One region of the Sporosarcina newyorkensis genome, then DNA from elsewhere that is predicted to be linked to it. Evidence: riboswitches for the same ligand, from Rfam matches in the RefSeq annotation. Region 1 holds a riboswitch; each other region holds the start of a gene.

Region 1 (4,827 bases):
AGTTTTAGGAGGAATTATGAAAAAAATCTCGCTAACATTTTATATCACCTTGGTTGCCGTCATAATAGCCGTCGGTTATGGAGTGATTGCGCCGGACCACTTCGAGAGGATGACCTCCGACGTTAAAAATTGGATTGCCTCTTCCTTTGGCTGGTACTATTTGTTGACGGTATCCATGCTGTTTTTCATTTCGGTCTATCTGATCTTTAGCCCCATCGGCAGAATCCGTTTAGGAAAAGACAGCGATCGTCCCCAATTCTCTTTAATATCTTGGCTGGCTATGCTTTTTTCCGCCGGTATGGGAATCGGACTTGTCTTTTACGGTGCTGCTGAGCCCCTATCGCATTATGCAGTCAATCCTGCTACTGCGGGGCCTGAAACAGCGGAGGCTTATAAAGAAGCCATGCGCCAAGCATTTTTCCATTGGGGCTTCCATGCTTGGGCTGTCTATGGGATGACAGCTCTTGCACTGGCCTATTTCCAATTCCGTAAAGGCCAACCGGGATTGATTTCGGCTACTTTGAAACCTATTTTCGGTGACCGCGTCAATGGGCCCCTCGGTATTGTCATTGACGTATTTGCTATCTTTGCTACAGTGTTTGGCGTTGCCACATCTCTCGGTCTTGGCGCTGTCCAAGTCAATGCGGGGCTGCATTACCTTTTTGGTATTCCTGTCAGTTTCCTATCGCAACTCATCATTATCATCATAGTAACGATTTTGTTCTTGGTGTCTGCATGGAGCGGGCTCGGCAAGGGGATCAAAATCTTATCAAATGCCAATATGGTCCTTGCTATTGCATTATTATTTTTCGTCATTGCTTTAGGACCCACATTGCTTATTTTCGATATGTTCACCGACTCGATCGGTGGGTATTTAGAGCATCTTGTTCGCATGAGTTTCCGTACTGCCCCTCTTGATGTTGGGAATCGTGCATGGCTTAATGATTGGACAATATTTTATTGGGCTTGGTGGATCGCTTGGTCGCCATTTGTCGGTATGTTCATTGCCCGGGTTTCGAAAGGGAGAACGATCCGGGAGTTTATGATCGGTTTACTCGTCGTACCAACCGTGTTAAGTATGATCTGGTTTTCTGCATTTGGTACTACAGCAATTGAAACACAAAAGGCCGGGATTATTGATTTAGCTTCCACTGCAACTGAGCTGACAATTTTTGAGATGTTCAGCGGCATGCCGTGGTCTTCTATAATATCCATGATCGCCATTTTGCTTATCATTTCATTTTTCATCACTTCTGCAGATTCAGCTACCTTCGTACTCGGTATGCAGTCATCTTACGGATCGCTGACACCACCTAATAATTTAAAGGTGGTATGGGGAGTGATTCAGTCCTCGATCGCTGTTATTTTATTGTTTGTCGGTGGATTGGATGCGCTGCAAAATGTAGTTATCATCGCCGCCCTGCCGTTTTCCGTTATCTTGATCATGATGGTCACTTCGTTGTTCATGTCATTGAAAGAAGAACGAAGGAAAGTGAAACGTCGGTAAATACAAAAAAGTCACCGGACTCGGTGACTTTTTTGCTTTTATCTATTAATTAATGAACAGCCTTTTCGACCGCTTTCTCAATCGCTTGTTTTAAATCTGCAATAATATCATCTGCTGATTCCAACCCGACAGACAGGCGAATCAACTCTTCAGTCACACCCGAATTCTTCAGATCTTCTGCAGATAACTGCTGGTGCGTAGTAGATGCCGGATGAATGATCAACGACTTCGCGTCGCCAACATTTGCTACATGCGACCAGATTTCCACATTATCAATCACTTTACGACCTGCATCCCGGCCACCTTTAATGCCGAAAACAATAATGGAACCATAGCCGTGCTTCAAGTGTTTTTGCGCCAACTCATACGTCGGGTGTTCTTCAAGACCCGTATACGTCACCCAGTCCACTGCCGGATGTCCCTTCAAGAATGCTGCGACTTTCTGTGCGTTTTCATTATGGCGAGGCACACGCAAATGAAGCGTCTCAAGCCCCTGCAATAAATTAAATGCACTGTCCGGCGCCAAGCAAGGTCCGAAATCACGCAATAATTGAACGCGCAGCTTCGTTGCGAATGCAGCCCCTGCCGTATCGATGCCATATCTCAACCCATGATACGATTCATCCGGTTCTGTGAACCCTGGGAATTTTCCTTGAGTCCAATCAAATTTCCCTGCATCGACCGCCACGCCTCCAATCGTCGTGCCGTGCCCGCCAATCCATTTCGTTGCGGAGTGAATGACTACGTCTGCTCCGAACTCAATCGGATTGGAGCCATATGGAGACGGGAACGTGTTATCCACCAACAATGGAATACCGTTGTCATGCGCGACTTTCGCTACCGCTTCTACATCAAGGACTTGCAGGCTCGGATTACCGATCGTCTCTGCGAATAACGCCTTCGTCTTATCTGTAATTGCCGCTTCAAAGTTTTTCGGATCAGATGCATCCACGAACTTCACCGTGATGCCATAGCGCGGCAGTGTCACAGCGAATAAATTGTACGTGCCGCCATACAGATTGCTGGCCGCCACAATTTCATCTCCCGCGCCCGCAATGTTCAGGATCGAAAATGCGATTGCCGCCATTCCGGATGATAGCCCTACTGCTGCAGATCCACCTTCGATCTGCGCCACACGCTCCTCAAAAACTGCGACAGTCGGGTTAGTAATACGTGTATAGATATTGCCTGCTTCTTGCAAAGCAAATAAATTCTGTGCATGCTCTGTATCTCTGAAAACATATGAAGTCGTACGATGAATCGGCACAGCACGTGAACCGGTTACAGGATCTGGCTGCTGTCCTCCGTGCAATAAAACAGTTTCTGGCTGAAATTTAGTCATAACTATTTCCCCTCCGAATTTATTAGTCTACCTGATGGAATACTGAAAAGCAGAAGAGGGCGTTTTGTCGTGACAGACGTTGGAGGGCTTATCGTAAAAGGGTGCTCTCCCCCTTTTTCGAAAAGACCGAAACGTCCCGAGCAGCTGCCCTCTGCAGCTAGACAATGAGCCTAGTGAGTATACAAAGAAACCCTCTTCCTAAAAATAAGAAGAGGGCTTTGCTTTCGCTCATACCTCTCTTATCTTCCAAACTGTCAACAGTTTGTAGGAAGTAGCACCTTTGCATAACTAGCCGGTTGCCGGGCATCATAGGGCCTAATCCCTCCGCCGCTCTTGATAAGAGTTTGTCTATTCGTTTTCCATCTTGAAAAATAGTATAAAGCCAATACCAACTAAATGCAAGGGTTATTAGTAGAATGTTTAGAAATCATTGTGATTTCTAAAAAATATCCCACCAAATTTTCACTGCAGAGCCCATGATCAATACAGCGAGAATTCCTTGCAACACTTTCGTATTGACTTTGCGACTTACCTTCACTCCAAGCGGGGCCGCCAGCACGCTCGCAATAATCATGACAAGCGCCGGTTCATAGGGAACTTGCCCTGTGAAGAGTTTTCCTGACGCCGAACCGATTGAAGACAATAAAGTGATTGCTAGCGAAGTGGCTATCGTGACCCGTGTAGGAATTTTTAATACAACAAGCATGATCGGTACGAGGATAAACGCCCCTCCTGCCCCTACAATTCCTGCAGCCAACCCAACTAGCAATGCAGTTCCTGTGGCTATCCATTTATTGAACGCAATTTCTTCCACGGGGATGTTATCAAGACCTTTTTGCGGAATGAACATCATCACGGCTGCCAGCACGGCCAATACACCATATACAATGTTAACGGTTGCTTCCGACAGCAGACTGGAACCTGCCCCTCCGATTACACTGCCGATCAATACGCTGATTCCCATATACAACACAAGTGGCTTCAAGATTAGATTGCTCTTGCGATAAGCAAAGACACCTGAGAGAGAAGCAAAGAATACTTCAACTGCCGTAATACCCGAGACGTCATGCGATGAAAAAGCTTCAAAACCAAGTAATGCAGGAATGAAAAGTAACATTGGATATTTGACGATGGCACCGCCAATTCCCATCATGCCGGAAAGGAATGAGCCGACAAATCCAATGAGGAAGATGGTGATGATAAATGTAAAACTCATGATGTTCTCTCTCCCTCCTTCCTAATGAAAGAGGGCAATGGAACACCCTCTTTGCTTAGTTTATCCTTTTTGAATCCAAAATTTAAAGACATCGGACTCTTGTTGCTGGTCCACTACCTTGTGATTTCCTGATGCGGCCCAAGCTGTCAAATCTGCTACAGATCCTTTGTCCGTTGCATGAATTTCAAGGATATCCCCTGCTTCTAGTTCTTTCATCGCTTTTTTTGTCCGTACGATCGGCATTGGGCAAGCCAATCCTTTAGCATCTAAAAATTTTGTCGTGTTCATTTGTATCTTCTCCTTTTGAATCGTTTTTAATTGAAAATAAAATTACAGTTTGTTGTCCCGTCGCTCGACTTCCATTGGCAGAGTAAAGTTCACTGGCACCGCTGTGCCGCTAGGGAATTGCCTTACGCCACGAGCCAGCTAGCGAAGTTCATGCTAGCAGTCTCATGGCAACGGCCGACCCCGCAGTTGCGGCTTCGCTGGAATGGGTAGGTATCATTATGTTGTGTTTAAAGTAGGCAATTCCGAGTCTGATGTCTAGTCTGAAATGGTCTTGCTAGAAAAACACATCGGTTAACCCCCACTCAAAAAAAGTAGGCGCCTCACAAGCGGGTATACGGAGCGATGTGACAGGCAGGCGTTCTTCCAGAACGGCACATTGCGGGAGCCATCCGCAAGCGCCGAAGTGGGTTCGATTACAACACCTTATCTCACCGCACAGCGATTCGGTCCGATTTCCATTTCGCGTTGTGTTTC
Region 2 (4,827 bases), on a different contig from region 1:
CCTTCCATTCGAATCAACCGACCTTTCAGTTGCTGACCATCCCGGTAGCCCGATAGACTTCCATTTTTTGCGATGACCCGATGACATGGGATGACAAGCAACAACGGATTCTTTCCAATCGCGGAAGCAGCTGCTCGAATTGCAGAAGGATGACCGATTATCTCGGCAATGTCTGAATATGTCACCAATTGTCCATACGGAATATCTTGAAGCGCTTTCCACACCTTGTTTTGAAATGGTGTGCCTGACCAATCCACGGAGCATGTGAAATCTTGCACTTCTCCAGACAAGTAACTTCTCACTTCATTTGCGTATTCAGCTAATCTGTCTGCATTTTCCTTCACTTCGCCAGCGCCATATTGTTTGGTGAGCCAACTCTTCATTTTTTCCTCAGCATCTTCAGCTAAGCCTACATAGAGAAGGCCCCTTTCAGTCGCTGCCATTGTTACGTTCCAACCTTCCACATCAAAACTTGTCCAATAAACCAGTTTCCCCACTACCTTTCTATTAGCCAAACAGCTTCAATCCAACGGCCCCTACTATAATCAATGACAAAAAGAAAATCCTTTTCACACTTGCAGACTCTTTAAAGATTAGAATACCAGCCAGGACTGCCCCTGCCGCTCCCAATCCTGTCCAGACTGCATAAGCCGTACTCATTTGAATATCGCGCATCGCTAACGATAAAAAAACAAAGCCGAAACTGAATACTCCAACTATGAGTAGGAGACGCTTGATCGTACGTTTCTGCAAGTAATAATTGATGCTTATAACCCCAAAGATTTCTCCAAGACTGGCAATCGCTAAATAAACCCAAGCCAACGTCAACTGCCCCCTTCTTGATTCGCTTCATCCGACTGCTCATCTGTAGTCAGTTTGATACCAACAACCCCGATGACAATCAAACAGATAAATGACAGCGTAATCCAGGTGAAGTCCGCGTGGAAAACGAAAATATCAACTAATAGAATGGCTGCAGCGCCTGAACCGGTGAAGACAGCATAAACTGTCCCTGAAGGCAATTTCTCACATGCCTTAATAATGAAATAAAAACTAAATATAATCGCGCCTCCAGTTCCGATCCAATGCAGAAATGTCTCCGAATAGCGCAGTCCCACCACCCAAAATATTTCTACGACCGCAGCTAAAGCGACATAACTCCAAGCCAAAGTTAACGTCTCCTTTCATTCGCTCTATAGTGTCTATTAGTATAACAAACCTTTCAGTTAAACGAAAAAAGCATTCCTAGTAGAAGTAAGCTTGCATCTGCTATGTTCGCATGATAGAATGAATCCACTAATAATTTTTCCTATATTAAGAATATTCTTATCGAGAGAGACGGAGGGATAGGCCCAAAGAAGTCTCAGCAACCAGCCAGCTTGGCATGGTGCTAATTCCAAGGGTGAACACCGCCTTGAAGATGAGAATACTGAAGAAAATGTTGTATGTTCGAGGGCCTATTCGAAATGAAGAGGCTCTTTTTTATTTTTCTGAAGGGGATGGATACTATGACAAACAATGAATTAGAAACAAGATTAGTCCAGCTGGGGAATAACAGCGATAAGAAAACGGGCGCAGTCAATACACCGATTTATTTATCAACAGCTTATCATCACGAAGGGTTAGGTCAGTCTACCGGCTACGATTATACGCGGACAAAAAATCCGACTCGTTCTATTTTGGAAGACGGCATTGCCGATTTAGAATCCGGTGATCAAGGCTATGCCTGCAGCTCCGGAATGGCAGCTATTCAACTAATCTTGTCACTGTTTAAAACAGGTGACGAAATCCTTGCCCCTGAGGACCTGTATGGCGGCACCTATCGTTTATTCCAACAGTATGAGAAAACCTATCAGATTTCTACACACTACCTAACATTTGATGATGTTTCAGAAGTTGAACAAGCAATTACAGATCGTACAAAAGCGATATTTTTGGAGACACCTACCAACCCGCTTATGCTGCAGATTAACGTCGCAACTTATGCAGAACTTGCTAAAAAGCATGGCCTGTTGCTAATTGTTGATAATACGTTCCTTACACCGTATTTCCAACGACCGATTGAGGAAGGTGCGGATATCGTTATCCATAGCGCTACGAAATATATCGGTGGTCATAATGACGTGCTTGCTGGTCTTGTCATAGCAAAAGGCGAAGAACTTTGCGACCGCTTGTTCACGAACCATAATGCGAGTGGCGCTACACTATCTCCGTTTGATTCATGGCTCGTAGTCCGCGGTCTCAAAACACTCCATTTGAGAATGAAGCAGCATGACGCGAATGCAAAAGAAATGGTAGCCTATTTGAAGCAAGAACCTTTAATCGCAGATGTCTTGTACGCCGGCATCGGCGGTATGCTCTCGTTCCGCGTACAAAACAGCGAGTGGGTAGGACCGTTCTTAGAGAATATGAAACTCATTTCCTTTGCAGAGAGTCTTGGAGGCGTCGAAAGTTTCATCACGTATCCAACAACACAGACGCATATGGACATTCCGATTGAAGAACGGAATCGACGCGGTGTCGATGATCGACTCTTGCGCTTCTCAGTCGGGGTGGAGGATGCGGATGATTTAATTGCCGATGTCAAACAAGCACTGTACGCTGCGAAAGAAGCAGTAGAAGCCGTAAATATTCATTAATCCCATCTCCTCTTGCGTTCAAGTGCAAGAGGATTTTTTCTTTCCTAGCAATAAAAAAGACATCCTAGAGAGAAGGATGTCTTTTAAATGCTCATTGAGTTTGCTGCCATTTCTTCTTTTCCGCTGAGTAAACAACTGTTGCCGGCACTACAATAAATGCCAATGCCGCCACACCTGCCAGCATGCCCGCCCACTCTTTACTCCCTAAGGAAAACCCGGCAGTCGTGCCTATGCCAATACCCGCTATAATTGCCAATGTAATCAACTTATACATAACAAGATCCCCGACCTTTCAAGTTAAAGATTCCCCAAAGGTTCTGAATAATTCGTTGTATTTAGCATACTCTAGTTGAGAACAATTTTCAAGTGTAAGTGAGAACCTTTTTCAATTCGAATGCTATCGGTTTATTCTACTTCACGATTAACTTGAAATATGCATATTAGTCCAACAAAAAAGCTGCATTGCTTCGGGGCCGCTGTACTTTAGCGTGTTCTTTGTTCTCCCCAAAGAAAAAACTGCCCTAAAAGCCATTTCTGACTTTCAGGACAGTCTCTTTTCAACTATTATTTTTCCAACAGTTTTAAGGATTCTCTGTTAAATGCCGGGATATCATCAGGCTGACGGCTTGTGACTAGCTGATTCTGACAGACAACGACTTCTTTGTCTGCGTACTTTGCACCCGCATATTCCATATCGACACGAATCGATTTGTATCCTGTTGCGTCACGACCTTCTAATGTTTTCGCCGTGATCAATAGCTGTGGTCCATGACAGATAGCAAAAACTGGTTTGTCGGCATCCATGAATTCTTTGACAAATTTTACAAAACGATCATCTGCGCGCAAAATATCTGGGGAGAATCCACCTGGGATAAATAAAGCATCATAATCTGATGACTTCGCATTGTCAATTCCTTTATCGACTTTTACTTTCGTGTTTTCTTTCATACCGGTAACTGCCGATCCAGCTTCCGTCCCAATCACTTCGACTTCATGTCCAGCATCTTTATAGGCTTTGGCCGGCTTCGTATATTCTGAGTCCTCAAACATGTCTCCTAGTACTGTTGCGATCTTTGCCATTGCTTACCACTCCTTATGTGATGTTCTAGACCTACTATTCCACGAATTAAAAGATCTAAACATCGCACGGCTAAGCTGTCTCTTATCCTCAGTATCTAAATTTACGGTCGTATTCGTTTCATCTTTCCAGAAAATTTGCCTGCTTATATCAACTTGAATCTCTGTGCATATTCCTGGTACTTTTCTAATTACATTAGAAAAAAACTCGTTTAAAAAAATATACCAATGATGACAAGAGCGGCGATAATAAGACCCCCAACGGTTTGGACCAGTTCCGTCGACACAACCGGCTTCTTCTGAAAGACATTAATCAATTCCAAGTCTTCACGCAATTGCTTCACTTCTTTACGAAGCTCTTCTACTTCTGTATTCAGCGTACTGATTTCCTGCGATTGCTTAGAAATTAGTTCATTTTTTTGCGGAGATGTTTCATTCGTATCCATAGATCTAATCGCTCCTCCAAGTTTTCTTCTTTATACGTTTTTATAACCGCTTAAGTTTCGTTTCATTGAAAAACTTTCCATTTGCATTTTCAGCTGTTCGGGTGTATTATAAATTTACAAGCTGTATTGTTCGTATGACATTAAGTTTTAACCTTTAAGCTGTAACAGGGAGTTTATTACGGAACGGAAATGGCATGCCGGGTTCCTTTTAGCAACTCGGACGTACAGGAACGTTTCTGCAAACACCCACTTCGAGAAGTGGTGGTTTAAAACTTTCTATGACTAAATTACGGCAAAGACGGCTTAACAAACCGCATAGTTTCAAGGTTTGCGAGAAGGCATCACTCCAATTGAGTGGTGCTTTTTTTGTGCGTTTTTCTGGTTGGGGTTAAACTGGGGTTAAAACTCAAAACAATTTGTATTAAATACTGATAACCAATTAAACTGGATCACCTTCATTTTCTAAAAAATATTTGAAAAACCGAATAGCCTTTCTTACCTATATCATGTATCCTGTAAATATACATAATTATGGGAGGGGTACCATTGGGAGACAAGAAGAAAGTTAAAGTTAAAAAGCCATTTTATAAAAGATGGTGGTTTATCACTATTGTAGTTATTTTTATTTTAGGTGCTATTGGATCAACTATGGAAGAAGAGGCGGA
Region 3 (4,827 bases), on a different contig from region 1:
GTAGTTCATCCGCAATGATGCTGTAAAGCAGTTTTGCATCCCGTACCGATTTTGTCATCGGCCCGATTCCAAGCATTCTTTGCTGTAATGGATGCTCTTCGGCAGGATAGCTGCCGATTGATGAAACTTGCGAATTTCCTGATTTGAAGCCAATGACCCCAGTAAAATGACTTGGGAAACGGATGGATCCTCCGATATCTGAACCTATTCCCGCTGCAGCCGCCCCTAGAGCAATCGCCGCACCTTCTCCGCCACTCGAGCCGCCTACTGTCCTAGAGAGGTCGTAGGGATTGTTGGTGCGGCCATACAATGCATTGTCGGTCTCCTGACAAAAACAGAGTGCCGGTGTATTTGTCTTGCCGATCAGGATGGCGCCTTCCGCTTTTAATCGACGGACAATTTCCGCGTCTGTCGTTTGCATCTGTCCCTTACGATACGGCAATCCGCCTGTCGTCTGCATCCCAGCCACATCGAATGATTCCTTCATACTAATAGGTACGCCAAATAATTTCCCTGTCATCTTCATTGTATTCCGTTCTTTGTCTGCTTGATCCGCTTCGGCCAACGCCTTAGTAAATCGCTCTTCCACTAAAAAGTTCACAGCTGGATTGGTTGCCTGACATTGTGCAATATAAGCCTCCGTCGCTTGACGTGAAGTAATCTGCCCGCTATCTAACTCCGCTTTCAATTGCACAGCATCCATATCGAGCACAGATGTATGTTGTAGTGTAGTCAATAAATTTCCCCTTTCCCAATTTCTGAATGTTCTTTATTTTATATTATACTATAAAAAAAAGGCAGGAAGAAGGATATTAATCCCTCTTTCTGCCTTCAACTATCTTTTTTATTGTTTCACATCATTTTTAATTGCTAATTCTAATAATGCATCTGCCTTATCCGTTTTCTCCCACGGCAAATCAATATCCGTACGGCCAAAATGACCGTATGCAGCCGTTTGTTGATAGATCGGACGACGAAGATCAAGCATTTTAATGATGCCTGCAGGTCGCAGATCAAACAACTCGCGAACAAATTCGACTAAGAGTGCTTCGGATAGACGGCCTGTATCGAATGTATTAATTGAAATGGATACCGGGCTTGCCACACCGATTGCATAGGCAAGTTGTACTTCACAATGCTCTGCCAATCCTGCCGCCACAATATTTTTCGCAACATAGCGTGCAGCATAGGAAGCAGAACGATCAACTTTTGTTGCATCTTTACCAGAAAATGCACCGCCGCCATGACGAGAATATCCGCCATATGTATCCACGATGATTTTTCTTCCAGTGAGTCCCGCATCTCCCTGAGGACCACCCACAACAAAACTTCCTGTCGGATTAATGAAGTATTTCGTCTGTTCGTCCAATAGGTGAGCAGGTACGACCGCGTCGATTACTACTTCTTTAATATCCTTCTCGATTTGTTCCATTGTCGCTTCCGGATGATGCTGTGTCGAAATAACAATCGTATCAATCCGCACAGGTTTGTTGTCTTCGTCATACTCTACAGTTACTTGCGTTTTACCATCAGGACGCAGGTAAGAAATCAACTCTTCTTTACGCGCTTGCGCAAGTCGGAATGCCAGCTTGTGGGAAAGACTGATCGGAAGCGGCATTAATTCAGGTGTTTCATTACAAGCGTAACCAAACATCAATCCTTGGTCACCCGCTCCGATGGCATCCAGTTCTTCGTCTGTCATAGAGCCTTCACGAGCTTCGAGCGCAACGTTGACACTCGCGGCAATTTCAGGTGATTGCTCATCAATAGAAGTTAAAACAGCAGAAGTTTCATAATCGAAACCGTATTTCGCACGTGTGTACCCAATTTCTTTCACAGTATCACGAACTACTCTTGGGATATCTACGTAGGTAGTGGTAGTGATTTCACCCATTACCAATACGAGTCCTGTCGTAATACTCGTTTCACATGCCACACGGGCATTCGCATCTTCCTTTAATATCGCATCCAAAATCGCATCCGATATTTGGTCGCACATCTTGTCAGGATGGCCTTCAGTAACTGATTCTGATGTAAACAGTCGACGGTTTGTCATTTTTGTTTCCCCCTCAATCAACATGATACGGTACTCTCTTAAGTCCCTGGTAAAGCTCCACGCCTGAATTGACGTCAATCATATACCATAAGGATTCAGGGCTAGACAATATAAAAAGCCCCCTACTCACTTTCTAGCAATGAGTAAAAGGCAAAATTTCACGCGCAGCACCTTTCACTCTTATCGTCCAAGGAATTTAACCTTGCTTCAGGTTTGGCACCTTCGCGCTAGACTACTGTCTTTTGCAGGTTGCCGGGTTTCATAGGGCCTGTACCCTCCACCAACTCGGGATAAGAGTATCCGTTCATGTCACATAGTATAAAAAAGTTGTGATTTTGTCAATTTTTTTATCTCAAATCACTTGAGTTTTTAATTAGTATAGATTATTATTCTTAATGTGTTATACTATTTACGAATTAAGATGTTCTACTCAAATAAAACGACTACGCAAAGGACGGTATGTAAATATGATATCTGCAAAAATTGATGATAGTTTAAAAAGTCTTCTATCAGGAAGCAACGTGACGATCCAAGCGTCTGTGGCAGAATTAACCGAAAAGGCAGTCGCTAAAGGAGAAGCCGAACTCTCAGCAGATGGCGCTCTAGCAGCACGCACAGGTAAATATACTGGACGCTCTCCGAAGGATAAATTTATCGTCGAAGATGCAGTGTCCAAAGATAAAGTAGATTGGGGAAGCGTCAACAAGCCAATCTCCCCTGACGTATTTGATTCATTATACACGAAAGTCATCGATCATTTGAAGCAAAAGGATGAACTCTTCGTTTTCAAAGGATACGCAGGTGCAGATAAAGACTCTCAGTTATCCATACAAGTTGTCAATGAATTGGCTTGGCAAAACCAGTTTGTTCACCAATTATTCATCCGTCCAACTGCAGAAGAACTACAGTCACACGAAGCGCAATTCACAATCTTGGCTGCCCCTTCTTTCAAAGCGGATCCAGAAGTGGATGGCACAAATTCAGAGACATTCATCATCATGTCCCTTGAAAAACGAATTGTCTTGATCGGCGGAACAGAGTACGCAGGAGAAATGAAAAAATCTATTTTCTCTGCGATGAATTTCTTGCTTCCAGAACAAGGCATCCTATCGATGCACTGTTCAGCTAACGTTGGAGAAGACGGCGATGTGGCACTGTTCTTCGGTCTTTCAGGAACAGGTAAAACAACACTTTCCGCAGACGCTGACCGCAAGTTGATCGGTGACGACGAGCACGGCTGGTCTGATAACGGTGTATTCAATATCGAAGGCGGATGCTACGCGAAATGTATCAACCTTTCTGAAGAAAAAGAACCTGAAATCTTTGGCGCGATCCGTTTCGGTTCCGTGTTGGAAAACGTTGTATTGGACGAAGATACACGTATACCGGATTATGATGACAATTCATTAACTGAAAATACACGGGCTGCTTACCCGATTGAAAATATCGAAAATATTGTGACACCGTCTATTGCGGGTCATCCGAAAAACATCATCTTCTTAACGGCTGATGCTTCCGGCGTATTGCCTCCAATCTCGATTCTGACAAAAGAACAGGCAATGTACCACTTCTTAAGTGGCTTCACATCGAAATTGGCAGGTACGGAGCGTGGAATCACTGCTCCAGAACCAACATTCTCTACTTGCTTCGGTTCACCGTTCTTACCTCTTCCGGCTGCAACGTATGCAGAGATGCTTGGTAAGAAAATTGACGAACACGGCGCAAAAGTGTTCTTGGTTAATACTGGCTGGACCGGCGGAATATTCGGTGTCGGTTCTCGTATGAACTTAGGTTACACACGAACTATGGTTCGCGCGGCAATTGCCGGTAAGTTGGATAATGTAGAGACTAAGACAAATGAAATCTTTGGACTCGAAATGCCTCTTGAAATCGAAGGCGTGCCAAGCAATGTGTTACACCCACGTTACGCTTGGGAAAATCCTGAAGAATATGATGCAGAAGCGAAGCGTCTTGCAGCAGCTTTCCGTGAAAACTTCAAGAAATTCAACCATGTTTCTGAAGAGATCGCAATCAAAGGCGGCCCGATCGCATAATTTATTTAAAAAATCCTTGCAGAGTATTTCTGCAAGGATTTTTTTGATTATCGGCTTTTGCTTTTCATCCAATCCACTGCTTCTTTCACTAGTTTGCGGTTCATCTCGGGCGGAATGTAATGGGTAAATCCTTCTAAATACCATGTTTCGTATTCTTTATTGGCATCGCGCAGCGCATTTTCTAGTAACAGTGCTTGCTCAAATGAAACATTTGTGTCCGCCGTTCCATGGATGATCAAAGTAGGTATTTCAATATCGTGCACGCGGAACAAAGCGGTCCGCTCACGATAGGCATCCGGCATATTATTTGGTGTGCCTCCAATTACCCTCTTCATCATTCGCCGCATATCTTCACGTTCTTTATAAGTGAACACGACATCAGACACTCCTGCCCACGTCACCATCGATGTTAAATCCTCACGTAATATGGCGGTCCATAATGCCATAATGCCCCCTCGAGAGAAAGAAAAGAGATGAATCCGTTCTGAATCGACAGACGCTTGCTGTTTCAGTACTTCCACTCCGGCAACCGCATCATTGCGGTCCTCTCCTGCAAACTCGTCCTTCCCCTCGCCCCCTCGGTTGCCCCTATAATAAGGAGCAAACACGACCAAACCGTGTGAAGCAAACTGTGCAATGCGGGCGGGTCGTACCATTCCAACATGTTGGATTCCACCCCGTAAATACAGCAAGCCATCATAACGCCCTTCAGCTGTC
Region 4 (4,827 bases), on a different contig from region 1:
GATCAAGTTCATGAAACCTCTAGCTGTCGTCGTTTTTTGTTCATTTATTTTGATGCCGTAACGATCAGCCAACAGTCTTGCATTTACATCATTGACTGTTTCGCCAAGATTGCGCTTCAACAAACCTTTCACTGTATTACGAGTCAATGCACGCACGTCGTAATTCGCCAATTCACCTGCATATTGGATGTTGATTTCGTCGATGACTGTGTTTTGGATTTGTGATAAGAACATACCCAGTTTTTCAGTAAGGTCAAAGAATGGCTCGATTTTCGCTAAAACATCACGAGAAACGGATGGTAAATTCACTGGGTTGCGGACAGATCCGATTGTCAAGAAGTTGACGACGTCTCGGCTTACGTCTACAGCAACAGATTCTTGTGCTTCAATTGTGCTCGCACCTAAGTGAGGGGTAGCAATTACTTCAGGCAAAGTCAGTAACTTATGATCTAGGAATGGTTCCTCCTCGAATACATCTAGTGCCGCACCTGCTACTTTTCCGGCGACAATCGCATCGTATAATGCATCTTCGTCAATAATTCCACCACGGGCACAGTTGATGATCTGTACACCGTCTTTCATTTTTTCGAATGCTTCCTTATTGATCATTCTGCGAGTTTCTTTCAGCAATGGTGTATGTACTGTAATGAAATCAGCAGCTGCTAATACTTCATCTACCGTACCAATTTCAATACCCAATTTCTTTGCGATTTCTTCAGTTAGGAATGGATCGTACGCGATGACATTCATACGTTGACCTTTCGCACGTCTGGCAACTTCTGCACCAATACGGCCAAGTCCGATAATCCCTAATGTTTTGTCTTTTAGCTCTACACCGAGAAATGATTTTCTGTCCCATTTATTGTTCTTCAGTGAATTGAATGCTTGTGGAATTTTACGAGCCATCGCCATCATCATAGCTACCGTGTGCTCAGCAGCTGAATTTGTATTTCCATCAGGAGCATTGACGACGATAATCCCTTTTTCTGTAGCTGCGTCCAAATCGATATTGTCGACACCTACACCTGCACGTCCAATAATTTTCAATTGATCAGCAGAATCTAGCAATTCTTTCGTAACAGTTGTCTGACTACGTACTAGAAGAGCATCAAAACCTTTGATCCGATCCTTCAGTTGGTCAGGTGTCAAATCTGTATCGATCACAATTTCAAAACCTTCTGCTTGTCGTAATGGAAAAATACCGTCCTCGCTAAGTGGGTCACTAATAAGTACTTTAAAAGCCATAATAATCATTCTCTCCTTCAGTAGTTTTTATTGTTGTAAAGTTTTCAAAATGAATTTTATAGAGTTGATCCCATATGTACGTTCTATGCTTACCTCCTTTTAGGAAAAATAAAAAAGCCTTCCATCCCTTACATACGTAAGGGGCGAAAAGCTCAATAAACTAACGCGGTACCACCCTTGTTTTGCTGCAAAAGCAGCCTTCATTCAGCATGCGTAACGTGCATGTGACGGATTGGCCTACTGAACTATTCAGCCAAGCAATTCGGAAGTGCCGCCATCCCAAGAATTTACTGACTCTCACCAATTCATCAGCTCTCTAGAAAATTCTTTTACAGGAAGGTATGTCTTCGTCAAAATTGTTTTGCGTGTATTAAATTTGAACTAATCATAACACGTCAAAAGTAATTGTCAATTACTTTTCGGAAAAAAATGAAAAACTAATAAAGGCGAACGTAAATTATTGAATGATTTGTGAACGTTCGTGTTTGAGAGATAAAAGCGGATTATAAGTAACTTTTACTATGGAGTATTAGGAAATAGCATAAGTCGTGAGAAGAGAAGATATATGCCAATCAATGTTATAGTAGTGCCATACTATTCAAGTAAAGGGGTAATGTAAGATGAAAAACTTAGAGTCCTTCGAGCGATTCGAACAATTGAAGCAAGAAGAGCGAGTGATTTTCTTGTTTTCTGCAGATTGGTGTCCTGATTGCAGAGTGATCGAGCCGTTTTTACCAACACTGGAAACGGAATTTTCCGAGTACCAATTTATTTATGTCGACCGAGATGAGTTTATTGACTTGTGCACTCAGCTCGATATATTTGGCATCCCAAGCTTTATCGCATTCAGTGAAGGCAAGGAAACAGGCCGTTTTGTCAGTAAGAATCGCAAGACGAAAGAGGAGATTGAAGAGTTTATCAATAGTTTGTGAGCAGAGGGTGAGTGGGTATAAGAACCGTTGATCCAGGTTCCGGGAGGATGGCTTTCCGCGGGGAGCCAATCTCCGGGCTACAAACTTATATTCACTTGTTCCGCTTTTCACTCTGAAGTCAACCAAATTTTATTACTTTGATGTATGCTAACAAGCCAACGATCCGAGGAGATGGTTGGCTTGTTATTATTTAAACATAATCCTGTAATTGTTCGAGAAGGATTTTCGCGCCTTGAGGACTTATGAATAATCCGTTTGATAGTTCTTTGTTTTCGTTCGTTACTTCACCAGTAATGAAGCATGCCTTATTCACTTGATACTTTCTCAAAATGATTCGATCTTCTTCTGCGAAAATTTCAATGGGATCGCCTTTATCTAATTGCAAAGATTTGCGTAGTTCTTTCGGAATAACTATTCTGCCAAGATGGTCTACTTTGCGAACAATGCCTAAAGATCTCATGAGTTCCTCCTTTAAAAAGTAGTTGGTAGTTCCTATTATACACAAATATTTCCGGTCTACAATTTACGAGATTGGAATGAGCAGAACTATTTGAAAATTTGACTATACAATTAGTTTATTAATGTTATAATAGTCAGTAAATCATTTTCGTGAAATGATATTAACTAAATACTACTTATCAAGAGAAGCTGAGGGATTTGGCCTGATGAAGCTTCAGCAACCTCTGTGTAAACAGGAAGGTGCTACCTCCAACAAGATTGTTGTCTTGAGAGATAAGAACTGTGGTCCTAAACCTTCATTTTCTTATCTACAGGAAAAGAGGTTTTTTATTTTGTAAAAACAGGCCGAATGAATAGCCAAGGGGGAAGAAATATGCCGATTAATATACCGAAACAATTACCTGCAGGTGAGTTACTGAAGAAAGAAAAAATCTTCATCATGGATGAAGATCGGGCGACGGAGCAAGATATTCGGCCGCTGAACATTTTGATTCTGAATTTAATGCCTGAAAAAGAAAAAACAGAACTTCAATTATTACGATTACTTGGTAATACGCCTTTGCAAGTAAACGTGACGTTTTTAAATACGGCGACCTATGTTTCCAAAAATGTCAGTCAAACTCATTTGGAAACGTTTTATACAACATTCGAACACGTGAAAGAGCGCAAGTTTGACGGCATGATTATTACAGGAGCACCTATTGAACATATGCAATTTGAAGACGTAGTGTACTGGAAGGAATTAGAGAAAATCATGGAGTGGACAAAAACCAATGTGACCTCTGTCTTGCATATTTGTTGGGGCGCGCAAGCCGCACTTTATCATCATTACGGCATTGATAAGTTTGAGTTGCCGAAGAAATGTTTTGGGATTTTTTCTCACGATATCACGGACCAAACAGTCAATTTGGCAAGAGGATTTAACGATGTATTTGTTGCTCCTCACTCACGTCACACGGCTGTTTCCATAGAAGAAATTGAGAAGCATCCGGATTTGACACTGCTATCTGTATCGGATGATGCGGGTGCATTCATTGTGATTTCTAATGATGAAAAAAACATAATGGTGACAGGACATTTAGAGTATGATGCACATACATTGGCTGAAGAATACGGGCGAGATGTCCAAAAGGGATTGGATATTGATGTACCTGAAAATTATTTCCCGAATGATGATCCGACGAGAGAACCAATGAATACTTGGCGTTCACATACACATTTGTTATTCTCGAACTGGTTGAACTACTATGTCTATCAAGCAACGCCATACGTTTGGGATTGAAATAAGCTTATGAAAGTATAGTTTCCCGCATTTCACACATACTCCACTCAATGGAGGTGTGCGTTGTGAATATGGATGAGTTTTTGGAGCTGTCTTTTTGGGAAATGACTTTGCGGACTGTTATTTCCTTTATCGTCCTTCTGATCCTGGCCCGGTTCATGGGAAAAAAACAAATATCTCAATTGACTTTCTTCCATTACGTGACAGGTATCACGATCGGTTCGATTGCCGCCAATTTGGCAGGGGAGTCCGAGACGCCGTTCTTAAATGGGTTATATGGTATGATCCTATGGGCAGTATTGACGATACTTGCCAATTATTTAACGTTTAAATCAAAAAAACTACGTGTCCTGCTGGATGATAAGCCAATCATCGTAATTCAGGATGGAAAGATTGTGGAAGGCTCGTTAAGTAAGCTGCGTTTGAATTTCAATGAATTGAATATGATGCTTCGGGAACAAGCCGTTTTTTCCATGAAAGATGTCAATTATGCGATTTTCGAAACGAATGGAAACTTGAGCATAATGCTTAAGCCGGGCGAAGAGAAGGCGACGAAAAAAGATGTCAAAGTGGCTTCTCCTAAACCTAAATATATTCCGACCGAAATTATTACCGACGGAAAAGTACAAGAGGAAAATATGCGTGAATTGAAGCTGACTGATGTATGGTTGAAACAACAACTGGAACTGCAAGGCATCGGAAAGCCGGAGCATGTGCTGTATGCAGAAATTCAAACCGATGGAAACTTATATGTTAATACATTGAAGAATGCTTGAAGCTTGAAGCCCTGAAGCCGAATTCAGGGCTTTTCAGCTTTCATCATAAAATGTCCCAATTTCGTTGGTTTGCTATGGCTGCAAGTTTCGGATCGGGTCTGACGGCTACAGGATTGCCGACTTGCTCTAACAC

Evidence for each region. Region 1 has a riboswitch for S-adenosylmethionine ahead of B5D59_RS08280 (O-acetylhomoserine aminocarboxypropyltransferase/cysteine synthase family protein). Riboswitches for the same ligand answer to the same signal wherever they lie in the genome.
Region 2: linked by a shared signal. The riboswitch ahead of B5D59_RS15015 (methionine biosynthesis PLP-dependent protein) and the one ahead of B5D59_RS08280 (O-acetylhomoserine aminocarboxypropyltransferase/cysteine synthase family protein) in region 1 are both predicted to bind S-adenosylmethionine.
Region 3: linked by a shared signal. The riboswitch ahead of metK (methionine adenosyltransferase) and the one ahead of B5D59_RS08280 (O-acetylhomoserine aminocarboxypropyltransferase/cysteine synthase family protein) in region 1 are both predicted to bind S-adenosylmethionine.
Region 4: linked by a shared signal. The riboswitch ahead of metA (homoserine O-acetyltransferase MetA) and the one ahead of B5D59_RS08280 (O-acetylhomoserine aminocarboxypropyltransferase/cysteine synthase family protein) in region 1 are both predicted to bind S-adenosylmethionine.

The regions. Positions count from the first base shown of each region.
Region 1 is NZ_FUYJ01000003.1:335,087-339,913, forward strand. Features, by position in the region: gene B5D59_RS08275 (glycine betaine uptake BCCT transporter) at 17-1,507, shown strand; gene B5D59_RS08280 (O-acetylhomoserine aminocarboxypropyltransferase/cysteine synthase family protein) at 1,557-2,849, opposite strand; SAM riboswitch class I at 3,086-3,192, opposite strand; gene B5D59_RS08285 (sulfite exporter TauE/SafE family protein) at 3,289-4,065, opposite strand; gene B5D59_RS08290 (sulfurtransferase TusA family protein) at 4,126-4,353, opposite strand; gene B5D59_RS08295 (MBL fold metallo-hydrolase) at 4,777-4,827, opposite strand, start outside.
Region 2 is NZ_FUYJ01000009.1:25,938-30,764, forward strand. Features, by position in the region: gene B5D59_RS15000 (methylated-DNA--[protein]-cysteine S-methyltransferase) at 1-515, opposite strand, end outside; gene B5D59_RS15005 (DMT family transporter) at 508-828, opposite strand; gene B5D59_RS15010 (DMT family transporter) at 825-1,169, opposite strand; SAM riboswitch class I at 1,324-1,427, shown strand; gene B5D59_RS15015 (methionine biosynthesis PLP-dependent protein) at 1,509-2,639, shown strand; gene B5D59_RS15020 (hypothetical protein) at 2,731-2,913, opposite strand; gene B5D59_RS15025 (type 1 glutamine amidotransferase domain-containing protein) at 3,204-3,719, opposite strand; gene B5D59_RS15030 (spectrin repeat,Rudiment single hybrid domain protein) at 3,929-4,162, opposite strand; gene B5D59_RS15040 (Ltp family lipoprotein) at 4,709-4,827, shown strand, end outside.
Region 3 is NZ_FUYJ01000006.1:195,706-200,532, forward strand. Features, by position in the region: gene B5D59_RS12730 (amidase) at 1-736, opposite strand, end outside; gene metK (methionine adenosyltransferase) at 845-2,056, opposite strand; SAM riboswitch class I at 2,234-2,353, opposite strand; gene pckA (phosphoenolpyruvate carboxykinase (ATP)) at 2,524-4,110, shown strand; gene B5D59_RS12745 (alpha/beta hydrolase family protein) at 4,158-4,827, opposite strand, start outside.
Region 4 is NZ_FUYJ01000006.1:52,745-57,571, reverse strand. Features, by position in the region: gene serA (phosphoglycerate dehydrogenase) at 1-1,245, opposite strand, end outside; gene B5D59_RS12000 (thioredoxin family protein) at 1,866-2,177, shown strand; gene B5D59_RS11995 (AbrB/MazE/SpoVT family DNA-binding domain-containing protein) at 2,368-2,637, opposite strand; SAM riboswitch class I at 2,810-2,916, shown strand; gene metA (homoserine O-acetyltransferase MetA) at 3,010-3,918, shown strand; gene B5D59_RS11985 (DUF421 domain-containing protein) at 3,990-4,694, shown strand; gene B5D59_RS11980 (HAD family hydrolase) at 4,738-4,827, opposite strand, start outside.